DNA from 2 places in the Gordonia sp. 11cp genome. Region 2 is predicted to be linked to the other one. Evidence: riboswitches for the same ligand, from Rfam matches in the RefSeq annotation. Region 2 holds a riboswitch; the other holds the start of a gene.
The links. Region 2 has a riboswitch for cyclic di-AMP ahead of AC3B6C_RS13625 (transglycosylase family protein). Riboswitches for the same ligand answer to the same signal wherever they lie in the genome.
Positions count from the first base shown of each region.

Region 1: linked by a shared signal. The riboswitch ahead of AC3B6C_RS22490 (C40 family peptidase) and the one ahead of AC3B6C_RS13625 (transglycosylase family protein) in region 2 are both predicted to bind cyclic di-AMP.

Region 1 is NZ_CM173437.1:5,036,271-5,046,961, forward strand. It holds gene AC3B6C_RS22480 (hypothetical protein) at 1-513, opposite strand, end outside; gene AC3B6C_RS22485 (NlpC/P60 family protein) at 520-1,557, opposite strand; gene AC3B6C_RS22490 (C40 family peptidase) at 1,790-2,473, opposite strand; cyclic di-AMP (ydaO/yuaA leader) riboswitch at 2,490-2,721, opposite strand; gene AC3B6C_RS22495 (hypothetical protein) at 2,829-3,059, opposite strand; gene AC3B6C_RS22500 (DEDD exonuclease domain-containing protein) at 3,336-5,138, shown strand; gene AC3B6C_RS22505 (Lrp/AsnC family transcriptional regulator) at 5,179-5,457, shown strand; gene trpD (anthranilate phosphoribosyltransferase) at 5,465-6,535, opposite strand; gene AC3B6C_RS22515 (hypothetical protein) at 6,633-7,118, opposite strand; gene ctaE (aa3-type cytochrome oxidase subunit III) at 7,272-7,883, shown strand; gene qcrC (cytochrome bc1 complex diheme cytochrome c subunit) at 7,939-8,835, shown strand; gene qcrA (cytochrome bc1 complex Rieske iron-sulfur subunit) at 8,832-9,989, shown strand; gene qcrB (cytochrome bc1 complex cytochrome b subunit) at 9,986-10,691, shown strand, end outside.
Region 2 is NZ_CM173437.1:3,038,688-3,049,378, forward strand. It holds gene AC3B6C_RS13585 (DUF6986 family protein) at 1-354, opposite strand, end outside; gene AC3B6C_RS13590 (IclR family transcriptional regulator) at 509-1,270, shown strand; gene AC3B6C_RS13595 (protein kinase domain-containing protein) at 1,285-3,657, opposite strand; gene AC3B6C_RS13600 (RCC1 domain-containing protein) at 3,785-5,938, opposite strand; gene AC3B6C_RS13605 (hypothetical protein) at 6,040-6,312, shown strand; gene moaC (cyclic pyranopterin monophosphate synthase MoaC) at 6,318-6,830, shown strand; gene AC3B6C_RS13615 (MogA/MoaB family molybdenum cofactor biosynthesis protein) at 6,823-7,314, shown strand; gene AC3B6C_RS13620 (molybdenum cofactor biosynthesis protein MoaE) at 7,311-7,757, shown strand; gene AC3B6C_RS13625 (transglycosylase family protein) at 7,905-8,525, opposite strand; cyclic di-AMP (ydaO/yuaA leader) riboswitch at 8,532-8,715, opposite strand; gene AC3B6C_RS13630 (MoaD/ThiS family protein) at 8,973-9,221, opposite strand; gene moaA (GTP 3',8-cyclase MoaA) at 9,233-10,321, opposite strand; gene AC3B6C_RS13640 (flavin reductase family protein) at 10,335-10,691, opposite strand, start outside.

The DNA of each region.
Region 1 (10,691 bases), 2.0 Mb from region 2:
GATGCCCGGAACGGTCTCGCCGCCGAGCGCGTAGCGCAGCTCCACCGGTACCACCCACGAGTCCGAACTCCCCCCGGCGTCGAGGAGTTCTTGGAGCTCGCCGGGGACGAGGACCTCCGCCTCCTCGGTGGGCGCGAGCTGATACCGGAACCTCGCGAACCGCAGAGTGCCGGAACGATCGTTGCGCGGCGTGAACCGGCGGGGCGCGAACGTACTGGTCGCGGTGAGGAATCTGTTCTTGAACGCGGGGGTGGCGGCGGTGTCGAACAGGGTCCCGATCGCCCGTATGTCGCCGGAACGCACGTTCTCGGTGAGCGAGTCGAGCAGCCTGGTCACCCCCGCGGCACGATCACGCTCATAGACGTTGACCTCGGAACTCGGCGTCGACTCCGCTCCTGCCGATGGGCTCGCTCCCCCCAGCGGATCACCCGTGCCGCATCCGGTGAACGTGCCGACGACGACCAGCGCGACGACCGCCGACGACAGGCCGGCACGCCGACGCCGTGAGATCACCGTGGTCTAGAACCGGCGAGCGGAGTTGTACGGGCCTGCCTCGTCGATCGGCACGACCTTGACCGGGACGCCGAAGGTCGAGGCATGGATGACATATCCGTCGCCGACGTACATGCCGACGTGATGCGCGTCCGGGTAGTAGATGATCAGGTCGCCGGGCTTCAGATCGTTGCGGTCGACGGCGGTCCCGCCACCCATCTGCGCCTCGCTCGACCGCGGGATGGTCTTGCCCGCCTGCTTGAATGCCCAGACCATCAGGCCGGAACAGTCGAATGAGTTCGGTCCGGTGGCGCCCCACACGTACGGATCACCGATCCGGGTCAGCGCGGCCTGCACCGCGATGAGTCCGGCCGCGGTACCCCTGGGCACCAGACGCGGATCGAAGTCGAAGGTCGGTCCGCGCAGCGCGGCGAGCTGCTTTCCGGTCATGGACTTGTAGATCGCCCGGATCTGGATCGCCTGGAGCTGCAGGTCGGCCTGCTTCGTCTGCAGATCACCGCGGACCCGCTCGGCGCGGGAGACCGCCTCGGAGGCCGCCACCGCCGTCTGCTCGGCGTCTTTCTTCGCGATCTCCGTGCGTGCGCGAACCTTCTTGATGGCGGTGAGATCCGCCGACGCCTGACGCGAGATCATGTCCAGGCCCGACATCTGGTCGAGCAGTGCCTGGGGCGAGTCGCTGATCATCACCGCGTAGAGGCCACTCACGCGAGCGCCCTGGTAGCTGGCGCGCACGATGGCGTCGACGCGGTTCTGGTGCACCGCCAGCTGGGCGCGGCTCCTGTCGAGCGTCTGCTGTGCCTCGGCCGCCGCCCTCTTGGCCGCGGCCACGATGCCGCGCTGCTTGTCGTACTCGATCTTCGCGTTGTGCATCGCCTCGGTGGTCTTCTCCGCGTCGATGCCGAGCTGCTTGTAGCGGTCGAGCAGCTGATCGGCCGAGCGCGCGGGCACCGCACTGGCGTCCCCGACACCACCGGAGACCGTCGGTATGAGCACGGCGAGCGCCGACAGGACGCAGACCGCGAACATCAGCGGACGCGAACGCATGGGTGGCCGCATGACGCGAGCCCGCCCCTCCCCGTTCAGCACGGTCCTACTCACTCCCTCGTGTGTGCTCGTCGATCCTGAGCAACCCGGGCCTCCCGTCACCCGTGCCCCACGTCCCGTCGACCACCCTAGGGCGCCGACAGGCCCCCTGGACTGGTTCGGGCGGATCGCAATCCACGCGATCCGCCCGTCCAGAGACCCTCGTGCTCAGTCTGTCCGTGTTCAGTTGTCGTCAGTAACGACGGATTCCCGTCAGGGTCCACTCCTTGACGGCGTCGCGCTTGACCGGCGTGCCGTAGTTGGACGAGTGGACGAACTGGCCGTTGCCGACATAGATGCCGGCGTGGCCGCCACCGTTGAAGATCATGACGTCGCCCGGCTTGGCTTCGGAGTAGGACACCGCACGTCCGCCGCCGAGCTGGCCGTAGCTGTCGCGCGGAATGTTCTTGCCGGCCTGCTTGTAGGACCAGTAGACGAGACCCGAGCAGTCGAATGCGTTGGGGCCGGCGGAACCGTAGGAGTACGGCGAGCCGATCTTGCTCTCAGCGGCCTTGACGGCCTTCTCACCCGCGGTCAGCTGCGGCTGGCCCAGGGGCGCGCCGCCCTGCGGACGGAACTGCTGGGGAATCTGGTCAGGGGCGATGCCCGGCACGGTGAACTGTCCCAGGTTGGGGATCTCGACCGTGGCCGCGGGCGACTTCTTCACGGGCGTCGCCGGGGGTGCGGGCTTGGCGTCCGGGGCCTTCGCACCGGGCAGGGCCGGGATCTCGAAAGTCCCCAGCGGGGTGTGGACCGGGGCGGCGAGAGCAGGGCCGGCGGCTGCGGCGAGCGAACCGAGCGTGATCGATCCGGCGATCACCGCCTTCTTGGCGACCGTGCTGCCACGATTGGGCTGTTCCAAACGATGTTTGGCCACGAAGCGAGTTCTCCTTCAGATCTTCCTCTACCGCCGACCGAGTTAGCTGTCGGGTTCGGGCCGGAAGAGTGGCCCTACGCGTGTTTCGCGCATGAGGTATCCACTGGACACTCATGCGTGGCAACGCGATTCACCCCGATTCGGAACGGATTCGCGTGAGACGCATCCGTGGTGATGCGCTCCGACGAGCCCGCCCGAAGGTTGTGGTTCCCCGGTTCGCCGCAAGGGCGATTGAGCGGTGACTACTGCGGACCACTTCTGTTGAAGCGGGACGCTCCGCAAAGGTCTCAGAAAGGTTACGAAATCGGATGCGCTCTGTCCACTAAGCGACAGACAGCCAAACCTCGGCCGATTTTCAGCCGGCCCTGAGGACCGTCACAGAGGCGCGTCGATCTGGTGCCTGAACTGCGGTTTTCGCCGATCTTGCAGATCGTGCAGCGCCACTCGTCACCATTGCAGCAGCCTGCAGAACGTCGATCGCGAGGTCGATCTCGGCGTCCGCCTCGACCGTCGCCGCCGTTACCGAAACTCCACCTTCGTCGGGCATATCGTCCCAGCTCGGACCGCCAAACAGCACCGTCATCATGCACCCGTCGCAAGCGACGGGACGGGCGGGGCATCGTGCACAGTCGACGTACATGGTGTGATCTCCATCTCATCTGGTGAGGCGGGGCCGTGTCGGCCCTCGTAGGGGTCGTGGTCACCGTGAGAGCACCGCATTTCTCACGTCCAGGTGGAGACTAGGAGCACCCACCGACAAATCCCGTCGAACAGTCGTCGACCCAGCAGTCACACCAGTCACAGGCCGAGTACGCGGTGTGCCGTCATCGCGCTGTCGGTGGATCGAACTAATGTTCGCCGGGTGACGCAGACCAGCGTGGCCGGCTCCTCCGCGGGGCAGCTCACCTTCGCCGACCTGGAGGCCGCCGATCAGGGGGTCACCGGCGAGTCATCGAACGAGTTCAGCGACCGCTCGCTCTTCGACACGACCCTCGTCGTCGTCGACCTCGAGACCACCGGCTCCGATCCGGCCCGTGACCGGATCACGGAGATCGGCGCGGTGAAGATCCGTGGCGGCGAGATCATCGGCGAGTTCGCCACCCTGGTCGACCCCGGTCGACCCATCCCGCCCCAGATCGTCACCCTCACCGGAATCACCACCGCGATGCTGACCGACGCACCGCGTATCGAGTCGGTGCTGCCCTCGTTCTTCGAGTTCGCCCGCGGCTCGATCCTGGTGGCGCACAATGCCCGGTTCGACATGGGCTTCCTGCGTCAGAACGCGATCCGGCTCCAGCTCCCGTGGACGTTCAGCCTGAGTCTGTGCACGGTGACCATGGCCCGGCGCATCCTCACGCGCGACGAGGCGCCGACGGTCAAGCTCAGCGCCCTCGCCGACCTGTTCGACGTCTCCGTGCGCCCCACGCACCGGGCACTCGATGATGCCCGCGCCACGGTGGAGGTCTTCCACCGGCTCCTCGAGCGCGTCGGCAACCAGGGCATCGCCACCGTCGGTGACCTGACGTCCTATCTGCCGCGGACCGACCCGCGACTCCGGGCCAAACGCGGTCTCGCCGACCACATCCCGTCGCGTCCCGGCGTCTATCTCTTCCGTGGCCCGTCCGACGAGGTCCTCTATGTCGGTACCGCGGTGGACCTACGCCGTCGGGTCCGGTCGTATTTCACCGGTGGCGACCCCCGCCGCCGCATCGCCGAGATGGTGCTCCTCGCGCAGCGGGTCGACATCGTGGAATGCTCCCACCCGCTCGAGGCGGCGGTACGCGAACTGCGGCTGCTCGGCGCACACGCGCCGGCGTACAACCGGCGGTCGACGCAGCCGCACAAGGGATGGTGGGTCACCCTGACCGAGGAGCGGTTCCCTCGTCTGAAGGTCAGCCGCACACCCACCGACGAGTCGATCGGCCCGGTGGGGAATCGCACCGGTGCGGCGACCGTCGCCGATGTGATCTCGGCGGCCGCCGGTCTCCGCACGTGTACGAAGCGGCTCGGCGCCAACGGTTACCACTGGTGTCCCGATGCCGACGGGAGACGACGCCCCGGGTCGTGCCGGGCGGCCACCGCGCAGCCGCAGACGGTCCCCGACTACTCCCCGCGGGTCACCGCGGCGCGCCGACTCATGCGGGGTGAGGCCGACGAACTCCTCGACGGGCTCACCGCACGCCTCGCCGACCTCGCGCAGGCCCACATGTTCGAGACCGCGGCACGCCATCGGGACCGGCTCGCGCTCACGATCGACACCCTCGCCCGCTGTCAGCGACTGGCCGCGTTGTGCGCGATCGCCGAGATCGTCGTCGCCCGGCCCGATGGCGAACGGGGATGGCAGTTCGCGGTGATCCGGCACGGGCGGCTCGCGGCGGCGGGACGCGCGCGACGCGGCGTCTCCCCCATGCCCGTCGTCGACGCGCTGGTCGCCGCGGCCGAGACCGTGGTGCCCGGAGACGGTCCGCTGCGCGGCGCCCCCGCCGAGGAGGTGGGTCTCGTCTACCGCTGGATGACCGAACCGGGCGCGCGGATCGTAGCGACCAGTGAGCCGGTCGCGCTGCCGGCCTACTCGGCCGAACGACGCCTCGACTGGTCGCGATCAGCGCACGACGCGCGCATGGCCAGGCCCGCCACGGAACCTCGCGTGCGACAGGCGAGCTGACCGGCCGCCTGGTCCTGGGGAGCACCACTAGGCTTGCGCCATGATCACTGCCATCGTCCTCATCCAGGCCGACATCCACCGCATCCCGGAGACGGCGCAGGCCGTCGCCGACATCCCCGGGGTCGAAGAGGTGTACTCCTGCGCGGGCGACGTCGATCTGATCGCGAAGATCCGGGTCCGCGACCACGAACAGATCGCGACGGTCGTCACCGGCAAGATCAACCGCCTACCGGGCGTGCTCAAGAGCGCGACACACATCGCCTTCCGCAGCTACTCCAGCTCCGACGTCGAGGGCGGATTCTCCATCGGCGAGAGCTGACGCACCCTCAGGCGGGTGCGGCGAGCTGCCGGCTGAGCTCGGCCCAACGCCGCAGCAGGTCCGCGGCGGAGCCGTTGTCGATGGCCTCGGCGGCGCGGCCCTGTGCCTCCCCGAGCGCGTCGGTCAGTTCCGCCGAACTCATCGGCGCCTCCTGTTCGAACGCGACGATGGCGCCGGCCGAGTTGAGCAGCACCGCGTCGCGGACCGGTCCCGTGGTCCCGGCCAGCAGTTCGCGGGCGATCACGGCGTTGACCGTGGCATCGCCGCCCTGCAGGGACGACAACTCCACTCGTGCGATCCCCAGATCGGTGGGATCGACGGTCAGCTCGTTCACCTGACCGGCGACGACCTGCCACACCGTCGACGTGGTGGTGGTCGTCAGCTCGTCGAGTCCGTCGTCGCCGCGGACCACGAGAGCGGATCCGCCGCGTTCGGCGAAGGCCCGCGCCAGCACCGGGGCGAGGTCGGCGAACGCGCAACCGATCAGCCCGCGCGACGGCGTCGCCGGGTTGGTCAGCGGCCCCAGCACGTTGAAGACGGTCGGGATGCCGATCTCCTTGCGCGGCGGGCCGGTGAACCGGAACGCGGGATGGAACACCGGCGCGAAACAGAACCCGATCCCGAGCTCGTCGACGCACCGCGCCACCGCCGCTGCGTCGAGGGAGATGTTCACGCCCAGCGCCTCGAGCACATCGGCACCACCGCTCTTCGACGACGCCGCGCGGTTGCCGTGCTTCACCACCGCGACACCCGCGGCCGCGATCACGATCGCCGTCATCGTCGAGATGTTGACCGTGTGCGACCGGTCGCCGCCGGTACCGACCACGTCGACCGCCGGACGGCTGACGTCCACGAGCGTCGCGTGCTCGAGCATCGCGCGCGACAATCCGAGGAGTTCGGCCGGTGCCGCCCCCTTCATCTTCACGCCGACGCCGAAGGCGGCGATCTGAGCTCCGGTCGCGCTGTCGGTCATGATCTCGTTCATCGCCCAGGCGGCCTCGTCGGTGCTGAGGTCGAGGCGATCGATGATCTTGCCGAGGATCTGCGGCCAGCTGAAGTCGGACTGTGCGGTGCTCACGAGGACAGAGCCTAGTGGTGTGTCTCGGAATCAGGTGGCCGGTGTCGAACGCCGGAGACCAGTCGCGTGATTCTCCAGACACACCACCGGTTGCTGTTCAGCCCGGCGGACGCTGGAGGACGGCCCACTCGCGGGCGAATCCGCCGTGTCGCGAGCCGAGGCTGGCCATGCGGGATCGTTCCTGCGACAGATGCATCGCGTCGAGCAACTGGACGCGCGCCAGGACCAGGACCACGAACCCGTCCTCGAGTGCCGGCGGACTCGGCCCCCAGCGGTCGTCGTCGACGGACTCGTAGCCGTCGAGCGCGGCCACCGCCGCCGCGTCGGCGCGCCGGGCGGGCGGCACCTCGACGTGGTGACGGAGGATGACCTCCTCGGCCGCGCGCCACGACGAGGCGTCCAGCGCGACCGAACTCGCGATCGCGTCGTCGTCGGACCGGGCGACCACCTCCACCCGTTCGTCCAGCGTCAGCGGCCCCGCCTCGGACCGCGGACGCAGTCGCGAACGGAGCCGCGCCAGGCGGCCCTGCTCGACCACCCGGCCGTTGAGATCACGGGGGCCGGATGGCACCGAATTCGACATGAACACACGGTAGCGAGGCGGGCCCGCAGTACGCGCTCATCGGACACGCCGACGGCCGCCCGATAGGGGCTCGGACCTGCGGCGGGAGAATTACCCGGGGGCAATTTCCGACCCGGGTGGCCACCGCTTACTACGAACCGTCATACTTCACATGTGACAAGCGCTGTAGGTACCTCAGGAACAGCCATCACCTCGCGCGTGCACTCGCTGAACCGGCCCAACATGGTCAGCGTCGGCACGATCGTGTGGCTGTCCAGTGAGCTCATGTTCTTCGCTGGCCTCTTCGCGATGTATTTCGTCGCCCGTGCCAACTCGGCGGTCGGCTGGCCGCCGCCGCCGACCGAGCTGAATCTCGCCCTCGCCATCCCGGTGACAACGGTGCTGATCCTCTCCTCGGTGACTTGCCAGATGGGCGTCTTCGCCGCGGAGCGCGGCGACGTCTTCGGCCTGCGCCGCTGGTACGTCATCACGTTGGCGATGGGCACGTTCTTCGTCTGCGGCCAGGCGTACGAGTACTACCACCTGGTCGAGCACGGCACGACCCTGTCGTCGGACGCGTACGGTTCGGTCTTCTACATGACGACCGGCTTCCACGGCCTCCACGTCATCGGCGGTCTGATCGCGTTCGTCTATCTGCTCATCCGGACCAAGCTGTCGAAGTTCACTCCGGCGCAGGCAACCGCCGCAATCGTTGTCTCTTACTACTGGCACTTCGTCGACATCGTGTGGATCGGACTCTTCGTCACGATCTACTTCATCCGATGACACCGGCGACCTCGCATTAGAAGAACAGCCCGTCCCGCTTAGTAGAGAGTCACAGATGAGTTCATCTCCACCGCGTCCGTCGGATAGCGGCACCGAGGTCGGACCCGATGCCTCGGCCCGACGCTCCTCTGCACGCGACGCCGGCCGCCGCGCCAAGACACGACGCAAGCTCCGTCGGCGCGCCACCGGCACCATCGTGTTGCTGGCCGGTCTCGTCATGGCAGGCGTCCTCGCCTCGGTCCTGACCCCCGACCCCCAGGTCGCGGTCGCCGACCAGAGCAACGCCGCGATGATCGACGACGGTCGCAAGCTCTACGAGACCTCGTGCATCACCTGCCACGGCGCCAACCTCCAGGGTGTGCCCGACCGCGGTCCCGCACTGCTCGGGGTCGGTGACGCCGCCGTCTACTTCCAGGTGTCGACCGGCCGTATGCCCGCGGCGCGCGGCGAGGCCCAGGCCCAGCGCAAGCCCGCGAAGTTCACGACCGAGCAGATCGATCAGCTCGGCGCCTACATCCAGGCCGAGGGCGGCGGACCGCAGGTTCCGCGCAACGCCGACGGAACGGTCGCGCAGGAGTCCCTGCGCGGCGAGAGCATCGGTCGGGGCAGCGAACTGTTCCGGTTGAACTGCGCGTCGTGCCACAACTTCACCGGTCGCGGCGGAGCGCTGTCCTCGGGCAAGTTCGCACCGAACCTCGACGGCGTCAACGAGGCACAGATCTACACCGCGATGCTGACCGGTCCGCAGAACATGCCCAAGTTCTCGAACCGCCAGCTTGATCCGGAAGAGAAGAAGGACGTGATCGCCTACGTCAAGTACGTCTCCGAGGCCAAGCCGAGCGGCGGCCTCGCCCTGGGCGGTTTCGGTCCGACCAGCGAAGGCATGGTCATGTGGTTCGTCGGCGTCATCGCCATAGTCGCAGGCGCCATGTGGATGGGATCTCGAGCATGAGCGCGAACGACAAGGATGTCCCGTCGCGGGACGAACTCGACCAGATGAGCACCGACGAGCTCGTCAAACTCGGCACCAATCTCGACGGCGTCGAGATCATCCACCGGTCCGAGCGTTACACGGTGCCCGGGACCAAGGTCGAGAAGCGCGCCGAGCGTCAGGTGGCCATCTGGTTCACCATCGCAGGCGTCTCCGCACTCGCCTGCCTCGGCATCTTCCTGTTCAACCACTGGGAGTTCGCCCTCCCCGATGATCCGAACTACTGGTGGTACACGTTCAACACGCCGCTCCTCGGCGTGACGTTCGGCCTCTCGGTGTTCGCCATCGGCGTCGCGATGATCCTCATCACCAAGAAGTTCATCCCCGCCGAGATCTCGGTCCAGGACCGTCACGACGGTGGATCGACCGAGGTCGACAAGAAGACGATCGTCGGGCTTCTGCAGGACACCGGCACCACCTCGACCCTGGGTCGTCGCAAGATGATCATCGGCTCGGCCGGTTTCGGTCTCGGCGCCTTCGCCGTCACCGGACTCGTCGCCTTCCTCGGCGGTTTCATCAAGAACCCGTGGGCCGAGGGTCCCGACTCGCCGCTGTGGCACTCGGGCTGGTCGCCGATCTACAACCCGCCAGAAGCACCCAACGAGACCATCTACCTGCGGCGCGACACCGGCAATCCGTTCCAGGTCGCACTGGTCCGGCCGGAAGATCTCGACGCCGGTGGCATGGAAACCGTGTTCCCGTGGCGTCGTTCGGACGGGTTCGGCGAGTCCGAACACTCCCGCCACCTGTTGGAGGAGGGCCTGCACCAGGTCCGAAATCCCGTCATGCTCATCCGTCTGCGTCCCGAGGACGCGGCCCGCGCTGTGAAGCGCAAGGGGCAGGAGAGCTTCAACTACGGTGACTACTTCGCCTACACCAAGGTGTGCAGCCACCTCGGATGCCCCGCATCGCTCTACGAGCAGCGGAGCAACCGCATCCTGTGTCCCTGCCATCAGTCGCAGTTCGACGCACTCGAGTACGCCAAGCCCATCTTCGGACCGGCCGCCCGTGCCCTGGCACAGCTGCCGATCACGGTGAACAATGAGGGTTACCTCGTTGCTGCAGGCGACTTCATCGAGCCCGTCGGACCGGCATTCTGGGAGCGTAAGTCATGAGCATCGCCGAACGCCTCGGCACTCAAGCCGAAGAAGTCGACTCGCGGTATCACCTGGCCGCGGGCATGCGTCGCCAGATCAACAAGGTGTTCCCCACCCACTGGTCGTTCATGCTGGGTGAGATCGCGCTGTACAGCTTCATCATCCTGCTGGTCTCCGGCGTCTACCTGTCGCTGTTCTTCGATCCGTCGATGACCCGCGTCGTCTACGACGGCGCCTACCAGCCGCTCAACGGCGTGATGATGACCAAGGCGTACGAGACCACGCTGAACATCTCGTTCGAGGTGCGCGGCGGTCTGTTCGTCCGTCAGATCCATCACTGGGCAGCACTGCTGTTCGCGGCGTCGATCATCATCCACATGCTGCGCATCTTCTTCACCGGTGCGTTCCGCCGTCCGCGTGAGGCCAACTGGATCATCGGCTGCCTCCTGCTGATCCTGGCGATGTTCGAGGGCTTCTTCGGCTACTCGCTCCCCGACGACCTGCTCTCGGGTACCGGCGTCCGCGCCGCGATGAGCGGCATCGTCCTCGGTATCCCGGTGGTCGGCACCTGGATCCACTGGGCGCTGTTCGGCGGCGACTTCCCCGGCGTGATCATCATCCCGCGCCTGTACGTGCTGCACATCCTGCTCTTCCCGGGCATCATCCTGGCGCTGATCGGCGCGCACCTCGCGCTGGTCTGGTACCAGAAGCACACGCAGT
Region 2 (10,691 bases):
GCGGACGCCGTAGCCGTCTTCGAAGTCGATACGGAGGTCCTCGACGGGCTCGGTGCGCAGCTTGCCCTTTACCAGATCCGCGAGTGCGGATGCGGCCGAGTCGGTGTGGGCGACGGTCGAGCGGGCGATGGCGGCGAGGCCGCCGTGATCGGCAGCCGTGTCCAGCGCCGCCCGTCCCCAGTCCCGGGCCAGATCCGCTGAGTACCGGTCGGCGGGGACGTAGACCGTGTGGACCGGCTGCCGGCTCCCGTCGTCGCCCGGATACCGATCGGACAGGACGGCGTCTGCCGGTGCGAGGGTGGCCTCGACCTCGGCGAGGAAGGCCGCACCGAGGCGGCCGGGTTGCACACTCACGAGGCGCCCCCTAATGACGATTGGTGGAAAAAGAATTCCGCAGGGCGGAGTTTACTGCAGATCGGGTGCCTGCCACCACTCCTGGAGCGGAATGCCTGCCGATTGTGGTTTCACATGATGGAACGTAGCGTGATGTCGGACTGTGGAGGTGGCGATGGCGGGGAACTCGGGCGGTGTGCAGTCCGTCGAGCGGGCATTCGAGCTGCTCGAACTCATCGGGCGCGCCGGCGGCGAGTGTTCCCTGAGTCATCTGTCGGCGGAATCGCCGCTGCCGCCCCCCACCATTCACCGGCTGCTGCGGACGCTCGTGGGGATCGGCTACGTCCGGCAACTCCCGAATCGGTCATACGCCCTGGGCCCCCGGCTCATCCGGCTCGGTGAGGTGGCCAATCGGCAGCTCGGCGCAGTCGCCGCGCCCGTCCTCGCCTCGCTGGTCGGCGAGCTCAGCGAGACCGCGAGTCTCGCGGTGCTCGACGGGGACATGGTCATCTACGTGGCTCAGGTCCCGTCGCCGCACAGCATGCGGACCAACAACGAGGTCGGCCGTCGGGTGACGATGCACAACACCGCGGTGGGCAAGGCCGTCCTCGCTGAACTCGACGACGCGCGCATCCTCAAACACGTCACCCAGGCCGGGCTCACCGCGGCCACCGAGTGGAGTGTGACGTCGCTGTCCGGCGTGTTCGCCGCCGTCGAGCAGGTGCGCGCGGACGGCGTCGCCACGGACGAACAAGAACACGAGGTCGGGGTCTGCGGCATGGCGGTCGCGGTCCCCGGTGCTCCCACGCCGATGGCGGTCGGCATCTCGGGGCCGGTGGCCCGATTCGACGATGACCTGCGTACCCGTGCGGTCGGGGCGCTGCGCACGGCGGCCGGGACCGTGTCCGAGGCGCTCATCGGGTCCAGGGAGACCTAGATCCGGGACGTAGGTCAGATGGTGAGCTTCGTCGGTGTCGTGCGGTTCGCGCCGTCGCCGCTGGAGCCGTCGCCGATCTGACCGTCGTTGTTGAATCCCCAGCAGTACACCGACGCCGCCGACATCGCGCACGACGTCCCGTTGCCTGTCGAGATCGACGTGACGTCGGTCAGTGTCGAGACCTCGCGGGGGATCTTCACCGAACCGCCGGAGGAGCCGAGCTGGCTGCGGTCGTCGTCGCCCCAGCAGAAGGCCCGGTCGTCGGAGACCGCGCAGGTAGTGCCCCAGTCGGTGGAGATGGCCGAGACCCCGCTCAGGTTGCTGACCTTGACCGGTGCCTGACGGGTCTCGCTGGTGCCGTCGCCGATCTGACCGTAGGCGTTGGAGCCCCAGCACCAGGCGTCGCCGCCGGCGACCGCGCAGGTCGTCTGGAAATAGGTGCTGGTGTTGGTGTTCGGGTCGTCGTCATCGGATGCCTCGTGATAGCCGCCGATGGCGATGTCGGTGACGTCGGTCAGTGTGCCGACCTTGACCGGTGCCGAGCGTGCCGTCGTGCTTCCGTCGCCGATCTGCCCGTTGTCGTTGGCGCCCCAGCAGAACGCCGACCCGTCCGACACGGCGCAGGTGGTGCCGTAGGCGGTCGCGATGTCGGTGACGACGCCGAGCCCGGGAACCTTCGTCGGGGCCGACACCGGGTCGGTGCCGCCGCCGGTGCCGAGCTGGCCGTACTCGTTGTTGCCCCAGCAATAGGCGTCGGTGCCGGCGACCGCGCAGGTGGTGCCCCACCCGGTGGAGATCGCCTTGACGTCGGAGATGGTGCCGACCTTCGTCGCGGCGTCCACCGTCGATCCGCTGGTGCCGTTGCCGACTTCGCCGTAGTGGTTGTTACCCCAGCAGAAGGCATCGCCGGCCGCGATGGCGCAGGCCGTCGCGACGTAGGCGTTCTCGCCGGTGAGGTAGCCGCCGGTGGCGACCGCGGTGGCGTTCGAGACGCCGGTCACCGGGACCGGGCGGGTGTGCGGCGTCGTGGTGCCGTCGCCGAGCTGACCCGTGTCGTTGTCGCCCCAACAGTGCACGCTGCCGGTGACCACGGCACAGCTGCTGCCGAAGTTGGTGGTCACCACCGGCTGCGCGACGGTGGCCTTCTCCGGGTCGTCGACGGTGCTGCCGATGACGGCCAGCCCGACGACGGCCGCGACCACGAGCAGCAGCACGGCGCCGAGCACGCCGGCGATGATCAGCCCGGTCCGCTTTTTCTTTGCCGGCGGGACCGGCGGCATGCCCGGGTATCCGGGTTGGGGTTGGCCGGGTTGCGCGTGCGGGCCCGAGAGGTGGGGCGCCGAGGAGTACATCGGCTGCGGTCCCGACGGTTTGTTCATCAGTGGCTGCGGCCCCGACGGCCCGGTCATCGTCGCCTGCGGAGGAGGCGTGTACTGGCCGTGGGGTGGGCCGAAGTGCTGCTGGGGTCCCGAGGGGTGCCCGGCGGACGGGCCGCCGGTGCCGCCGCCGACGAGGGTGGGCGGTGGCACCGAGCCGGCGACCATCGTGTTTCCCTGCGCCGCAGGCGAATCGAGAGCGGACTTCAGCGCGGCCGCGAAGCTGCGGCAGTCGGGGTAGCGGGCCGCGGGGTTCTTCGACAACGCGCGCTGGAACACCGGGTCGAGGTGGGCGAGGTCGCCGCGCAGCTGGCCGATGTGGGGGACCGGACGCTGGATGTGTCCCAGCATCACCGAGGGCTCGGACTGCCCGACGAAGGGAGGCTGTCCCGCGAGCAGGGCGTACGCGGTGCAGGCCAGTGAGTACTGGTCCGACCGCGCCGTGGCGTCGGCGCCCTCGAGTGTCTCCGGGGCCGAGAAGGCGACCGTCCCGATGAAGGAATGGGTGCCGGTCAGGTTGGCCGAGCCGGCGAGTTTGGCGATGCCGAAGTCGAGCACCAGGGCGCGTTCGACGACGCTCGTCGCCGGGTCTCGCGTGACGAGGATGTTGGCGGGCTTGATGTCGCGGTGCACCACGTGGTGGCGGTGCGCGTAGTCGAGGGCGTCGGCGACCTGGGTGACGACCGTGGACACCTCGGCCGGCGTCAGGCGCTCCTCGGTGAGGTCCTTGCCGTCGACGTAGCTCATCGAGAACCACGGCGAGCCGTCGGAGATCCCGTACTGATGGATGGTGATGATGCTGCGATGGTCGAGTTTCGCGGTGGTGCGTGCTTCGTTGGTGAAGCGCTGGTTGAAGCCGGGCTGCGCACTGACCGCCGTGGAGATGACCTTCAGGGCCTCGCGCCGTTCCAGCTGCAGGTTCTCGACGAGGTACACCTCGCCCATACCGCCCGCGCCGAGCTGAGAGACCACGCGATAACCGGCGATGTGGGTGCCGGGACTCAACGGCACGGCGTCACCTCTTCCTGGACTTGGCGCCCGACGGGTTTCCAAATGACTGCTCTCGCAGACGTATGCAGGGACGATACCGAAACCGGAGGGGCCCGGGGCACCCTTCAACCGGATGACGGGACCGTCGTCAGAACGTGACCTGCGTGGGGGTCGGACGGTCGTCGGTGCCGCCGACGCCGAGCTGCCCGGTGGCGTTGAAACCCCAGCACCAGAGGTACGACGACGCGAGCGCGCACGAGGTCCGCTCGCCGGCGGATACCGCACTCACATCGGACAATTCGTTCACGCGGGTGGGCGCCGGACGGTCGGTCAGCGTGCCGTCGCCGACCGATCCCCAGGCGTTGGCGCCCCAGCAGTACGCGACGCCCCCGGCGAGTGCGCAAGTGGTGTTCGACGTGCCCGTGCTGATGGACTCGACCTCGCTGAGGCCGGTCACCGGCGTCGCCGTGCGGCGCCCGTAGGTGCTGCCGTCGCCGAGCTGCCCGAAGTCGTTGTTGCCCCAGCAATACGCGCTCGCCCCGGCGACCGCGCAGGCGGTGGCGGCGCCGGCGGAGACCGAGGTCGCACCGTCCAGGTCGGCCACCCGGGTCGGGCGGGCCCGGTTGGTGGTCGTGCCGTCGCCGACCTGCCCGTTGTCGTTGAGTCCCCAGCAGTAGGCGTCGCCCGCGGCGACGGCGCAGGCGAAGTTCACGCCGACGCTGATCGCGGTCACGTCGTCGAGGCCGCCGACGCGGACCGGTCGGTACTGATTGGCGGTGGAGCCGTCGCCGAGCTGGTCGAAGTCGTTGGTGCCCCAGCAGTACGCCGCGCCCGCCGAGATCGCGCAGGTGGCCCAGTTGGCGGTCGATATGGCGGTGACGTCGGCGAGGTCGGCGACCCGGGTCGGCGTCAGGCGCGCGTCGGTCGTGCCGTCGCCGACCTGCCCGTAGTCGTTGTTGCCCCAGCAGTAGGCGACGCCCTCGGCGATCGCGCAGCTGTTGGGGCCACCGGTGCTGATGGCGGTGACGCCGCTGAGATCGGCGACCCGCGTGGGTGTCTGGCGCGTGTCGGTCGTGCCGTCGCCGATCTGGCCGGCGGCGTTGTCGCCCCAGCAGTACGCGGTCCCGTCGCGAATCGAACACGTGGTACCGAGACCGGCGCTGAGCTGCGCCTGGGCGTCCGTGGCCGCGAGGGGCGACGACCCGGCATCGGTGGTGGCCCCGTCGTCAGAGCCGCCGAGGGTGACGACGCCGATGGCGACCACGGCCGCGAGGACCGCGACCGCGACGACCGCGGCCAGCGCGAGCGGCCACCGGCGCCGGCGCGCCGTTGTCCGCGCCGGAGGTGTCGGGGGCGGGGGAGTGGGAGGTGCCAGGGCGGGCGTGGGGGTGGAGCCCCAGGCCAGGGTCGGATCCGCCGGCGATCGCGGCGGGATGACCTGCGTCGCCGGGAGGGGAGCGCGTGGTCGGTCGTCGGCGCCGGCCCGTTCGAGCGCGGCGTGCAGATCCGCGGCGAACGCGCGGCAGGTGGGATACCGGTCGAGCGGGCCGCGCGCGAGCGCACGGTCGAAGACGGGGTCGAGCGCGGCGAGCCCGGGTCGATGGGTGCTGATCGGCGCCGGCCGCGTCGTGAGCTTCGCGACGATGTGGCGCGTCTGCGTGTCGGCGTCGAACGGGGTTGTGCCGGATAGCAATTCGTAGGCCGTGCAGGCCAGGGCGTACTGATCCGACGCGGGGCCCGCCGGTTTGCCGTCGAGGATCTCCGGCGCCGCGTAGACGAGGGTCCCCACGAACGACGACGGCGCGGTCAACGTGGTGGCGGTGGTGAGTTTCGCGATCCCGAAGTCGAGCACCACCACGCGGTCGAGGGCGTCGTCCATCGCGCGTCGCGTGACCATGATGTTGCCGGGTTTGATGTCGCGATGGATCACGCCGTGCTCGTGTGCGTAGTCGAGCGCGTCGGCGACCCGGGAGACGACGGTCGCCACCTCGTCCGGGCGGAGCGAGGCGCGGCGGAGGTCGCGCCCGTCGAGGTGGGTCATCGTGAACCAGGGGTCGCCGTCGGTGACGCCGTAGTGATAGATCGTCACGATGGCGGGGTGGTCGAGCGCCGCCGCGGTCTGCGCCTCGCGGCTGAACCTCCGCGCGAACTCCTCGTCGACGGTCTCGGCGATCGAGATCACCTTCAGGGCCTCGCGCCGACGCAGTTGGGGGTTCTCGACCAGATAGACGGTGCCCATTCCACCGCTGCCCAACCGCGTGATCACCGGGTAGCCGGCGACCTCGACTGGCTGGGCGGCCATGGGCGTCTCCTGGTGGCGTGACCTGTGTTGCGACGACGATAGCCCCTCGCACGGCCGTCCTGCCCTGACACGGCACTTGTTCATCCGAACGACATGGCACAATGCTCGACGTGGCAAACAAATCTGGCGCTGAAACATCCACCCCCGGCGAAGCGGGTGCCGGCACCGGCCGAGTCGTGAAATCCGATGGCCGCAAGAAGCACTACGTCGACAACGGCTGGCCGCAGGACGACAACGGCGACGCCGCCGAGCATGCCGTCTCCGAACTCGCGACCCACATCTCCGGTGCGCTGTCGCCGTTCGGCGACACCGAGTTCCCGCTTCCGGTCGACGAGCTGCCGTTCGTGCAGTCGAAGACCGTCGTCAACCGCTGACGTCGATGCCCACCGGAGGCGACGGCGGCTCCCGGCTGAGCCACCTCGACGCCTCCGGGTCGGCCCGCATGGTCGACGTCGGGGCCAAGCCGTCGACGAAGCGTCGCGCTGTCGCCGCCGGCACGTTCCACACCACCGCCGAGGTGATCGGCCTCCTCAGTGAGTCGAGGCTGCCCAAGGGGGATGTGCTCGCCACGGCGCGCATCGCCGGGATCATGGCGGCCAAGCGGACCGACGAGCTGATTCCGCTGTGCCACCAGTTGGCGTTGTCGTCGGTGGAGGTCGACTTCGCGATCGGTGCCGAGACGATCGAGGTGACCGCGACCGTGGCCACCTCCGGTCAGACGGGCGTCGAGATGGAAGCGCTGACCGCGGTCGCCGTCGCCGGCCTGACACTGCACGACATGGTCAAGGCCGTGGACCGACGCGCGCAGATGGACGGTATCCGCCTCCTCGCCAAGACCGGAGGCAAGTCGGGCGACTGGTACCGCGACCCGGCTGACCCGGCCGATGACTGATCCGGGAACACCACGCGTCGCGCGTGTCGTCGTCGCGTCGAACCGCGCCAGCAGCGGTGTCTACGCAGACCGGTCCGGCCCGATCATCGAGGCGTGGCTGAGCGAGCAGGGGTTTCGGGTCGACGAGTGCGACGTCGTGGCCGACGGCCCACCGGTCGGCGATGCCGTCCGCGCCGCGATCTATGCCGAGGTCGACCTCGTGATCACCACGGGGGGAACAGGTCTGACGCCCACCGACCGGACTCCGGAACAGACCCGGCCGCTCCTCGACTTCGAGATCCCGGGTCTGGCCGCCGAGATCCGGTCGGCCGGGCTGCCGAAGGTGCCGACCGCCGTCCTCTCCCGCGGGCTCGCCGGGGTGGCCGGCACGACGCTCGTCGTGAACCTGCCCGGTTCGACGGGCGGGGTCCGCGACGGGCTGGGCGTGCTCGCCGGCGTCGTCCACCATGCACTCGATCAGATCCGCGGAGGCGACCACCGATGACCGGAGATGCCGGCACCCGCGTGGTGCACACCGCTGTCGTCGACGAGCCGATCACGCTGGCAGACCACGAGGCGATGGTCGCCGCTGCCGCCGAGGGCAAAGCCGGGGCGGTGGTCGGCTTCGTGGGCGCCGTCCGTGACCACGACGGCGGGCGAAAGGTGACCGCCCTGCACTACTCCGGGCATCCCACCGCGACGAAGGTGCTGGCCGACGTCGTCGAGGAGGTCTCCGCGGTCGACGGCGTGCGGGCGGTCGCCGTCTCCCACCGGGTCGGCGACCTCGCGATCGGCGACATCGCCTTCGTGGTCGCGGTGGCCGCCGACCATCGTCGGGCGGCGTTCGAGACCTGCTCGCGTCTCGTCGACGAGGTCAAGTCCCGGCTGCCGGTCTGGAAGCACCAGTTCTTCGACGACGGCACCGACGAGTGGGTCAATTCGGCATAGACCCGCTGGTTGAGCCGACCCCCCGCTGGTCGAGCCTGACCCCCGCTGGTCGAGCCGACCCCCGCTGGTTGAGCTTGTCGAAACCCCATTGGAAAAGGGCCCCGCACGGATGATTCATCGTGCGGGGCCCTTCGTCTGTGTCCCGGATCAGGGGTTGGGCAGCAGGTGCTTGTTGTCGTTGAACAACTTGATCTGGTCCTGGTTCAGCGAGACACCGCTGTCCTTGGCCGCCTGCCAGAGGTTCTTGATCTCGGGGCTGACGCCGGCCTCGGTGAGGGCGTCGGTGACCTGCTTGGCGACGTCGTCGGTCGTCTTGGCCAGGTCGACGCTGCCGTTGCCGCCGGGGAGCACCGGGGCGATCTCACGCGGGGTGTCGGTCGGCGCGCTGCGCGGGGTCGAACCCGAGAGACCGGTGCCGCAGGTGGGCCAGGCGCCCTTGCCCTGCGATCCGAGCACGCGCTCGGCGACGACGATCTGCTCCTCGCGGGAGGCCTGGTCTGCGGTCGGGGCGAACTCGCCGCCGCCGTGGCCGGTCCAGGTGCTCGGCGAGAACTGCAGGCCGCCGTGGTAACCGTTGCCGGTCGCGATGGCCCAGTTGCCACCGGATTCGCACTGCGCGACCTGGTTCCACTCGGCGTCGGTGGCCGCATTGGCGGTACCGGTGCCCAGGAGGGCTGCTCCGCCGCCGAGGACTGCGCCGGTGAGGGCGACCTTCGTGATGGTCTTGGCGGCCGTGCTGGTCGTCTGCTTGCGATGACGTCCGGACATGTATGTGTTTCCTCTCTCCACGCGCCTACGAAGTCAGCTGTCGGGTTCGAGCGAGAGGTGCTCGGCCCCGGTCGTCGCGGTGGTCGCCGCGTCTTCCGGGACTTAACCCCGAGGACACCTGGTGTGGTGTCCGGTCTCAGGGGATGAGGTTGGGTCCCCCGTCCTCGTTCCTAGATTGCTTGTCGTTCCCACCGGCGGAACGAGGCTCGGCGCGGCCGGTGGGACGTTATGTCTTGGTTGCTGTGTCGTGACCTCCGAGGAGGACGCTTCGTACAGTACGTCGTTCGTTGGACTGAATCACCTGGCTGAACGCAAGCGATTTTCGGCCCGGATCCGGGTCTTCCGACCCACTTTGGGCGTCATCCCAGTTCAACGGGTTAGTGGCCGTCCCGTGCCCATCCTGTTACTCCACCGTTATGTGACAAAGGTCACAAGCCCGGTGTGGCGTCAGCCACCGGCAAACGGCGGGAGAACGTCGAGTGTCGTGCACGTGCCGAGTGCGCGCGTCCGATCGGAGAACGCGATCTCGTCGCGCAGATACGAGCAGCGTTCGAGAACCGTGGCGAGGGAGGGGTTTCCGGCGGCGAGGGTCTCTTCCAGGACGCGGAGGGTGGTCGTCGGGTCGATCTCGACGACTCTCTCCTCGGCGCCGGCCGCGGCGCGCGCGGCGGCGAAGAATCGGACTGTGAGCTGCATCGGACGCGAGCCTAGCCGCCGATCGCCGACATCGGTCGGTCCGGTTGCCGGAAGCCCGCGGCGTTCACCTCGTGACCGGCCGCCTTGGCCCACATGTTGCCGCGCCACAGGTGTGCGAGCGCGGCGTCGATCTCGTCGTCGGGGAGTGTGCGCAGAGCGGTGCGGACATCGGTTTCCGACGTCGCGAACAGACAGTTGCGCAGCGTCCCGTCCGCGGTGAGCCGGGTGCGGTCGCAGTCCCCGCAGAACGGCTCGGTGACCGACGCGATGACCCCCACGCGCGCGGGCCCGTGAGATCCCTGGTGACCGTCCACGAGCCACGTGGCGGCCGGAGCACTCCCGCGCGGCGCGGGATCGGGCAGGAGGGTGAAGCGCTCACGCAGCGTTGCGAGGATCTCCCGGGCGGTCACCATCTGCGCTCGCTGCCATGCGTGGTCGGCGTCGAGGGGCATCTGCTCGATGATCCGCAACTCGTAACCGTGCTCGAGGCAGTACGCGAGCAGGTCCGGAACGCCCGCCAGATCCGCGCGGGCGGGCACGACGGCGTTGACCTTGACCGGGTCGAGTCCGGCGCGGCGCGCCGCCGCCAGGCCGTCGAGCACGTCCGTCAGCCGGTCTCGCCGAGTGATCTCGGCGAATCGGGCGGGGTCGATGGTGTCGAGCGAGATGTTGATGCGGTCGAGGCCGGCGTCGACCAGGCCCGCCACCCGTCGTGGCAGTCCGAGTCCGTTCGTGGTCATCGCGATCTCGGGGGCCTGGGGGAGGCCGGCGACGGCCGCGATGATGTCCTCCAGATCGCGCCGCAGCAAGGGTTCACCGCCGGTGAACCGGATGCGGTCGATACCCAGGTCGCGAACCGCGACCGTCAGCACCCGGATCAGTTCGTCCGTGGACAGCACCTGGTCGGTGGGCATCCAGTCCAGGCCCTCGGCGGGCATGCAGTACGAGCAACGCAGATTGCAGCGGTCGGTGACCGAGACCCGGAGATCCTTCGCCACCCGGCCGAACGTGTCGCGCAGCGGACCCTCGGCCGGCGCGTCGGAAGCCGCTGCGTCCCGCGGGGACACAGGCAATGGGATTCCGAGGCCGACGGTGTTCATGCTGCGCAGAGACTCATTTCCGGGTGGGATCCTTCCGTGCCTCGAGCGCACGGAACGTGCTGGCGTGGAAGACCAGGGGTTCGACACCGGGATCGGCGCGCAGCGACTCGATCTCCAGGAGCACGACGGTGTGGTCGCCGGCCTGGATCTCGTTGTGGATCGTGCACGACAGGTGCGCGGCGGCGTCGGGCACGAAGACCGCGCCCCGATCGGTGCTCAGCGGGGTGATGCCGTCGAAGCGGTGCTCCGACGATCCCGCGAGCTGCTTGCAGAGCTCGATCTGGTCGCCGGCGAACACGCTGACCCCGATCGCCGGTGCGGTGCGGATCCGCGGCCAGGTCGTCGAGGTGTTCTGGACGCAGACCGAGAC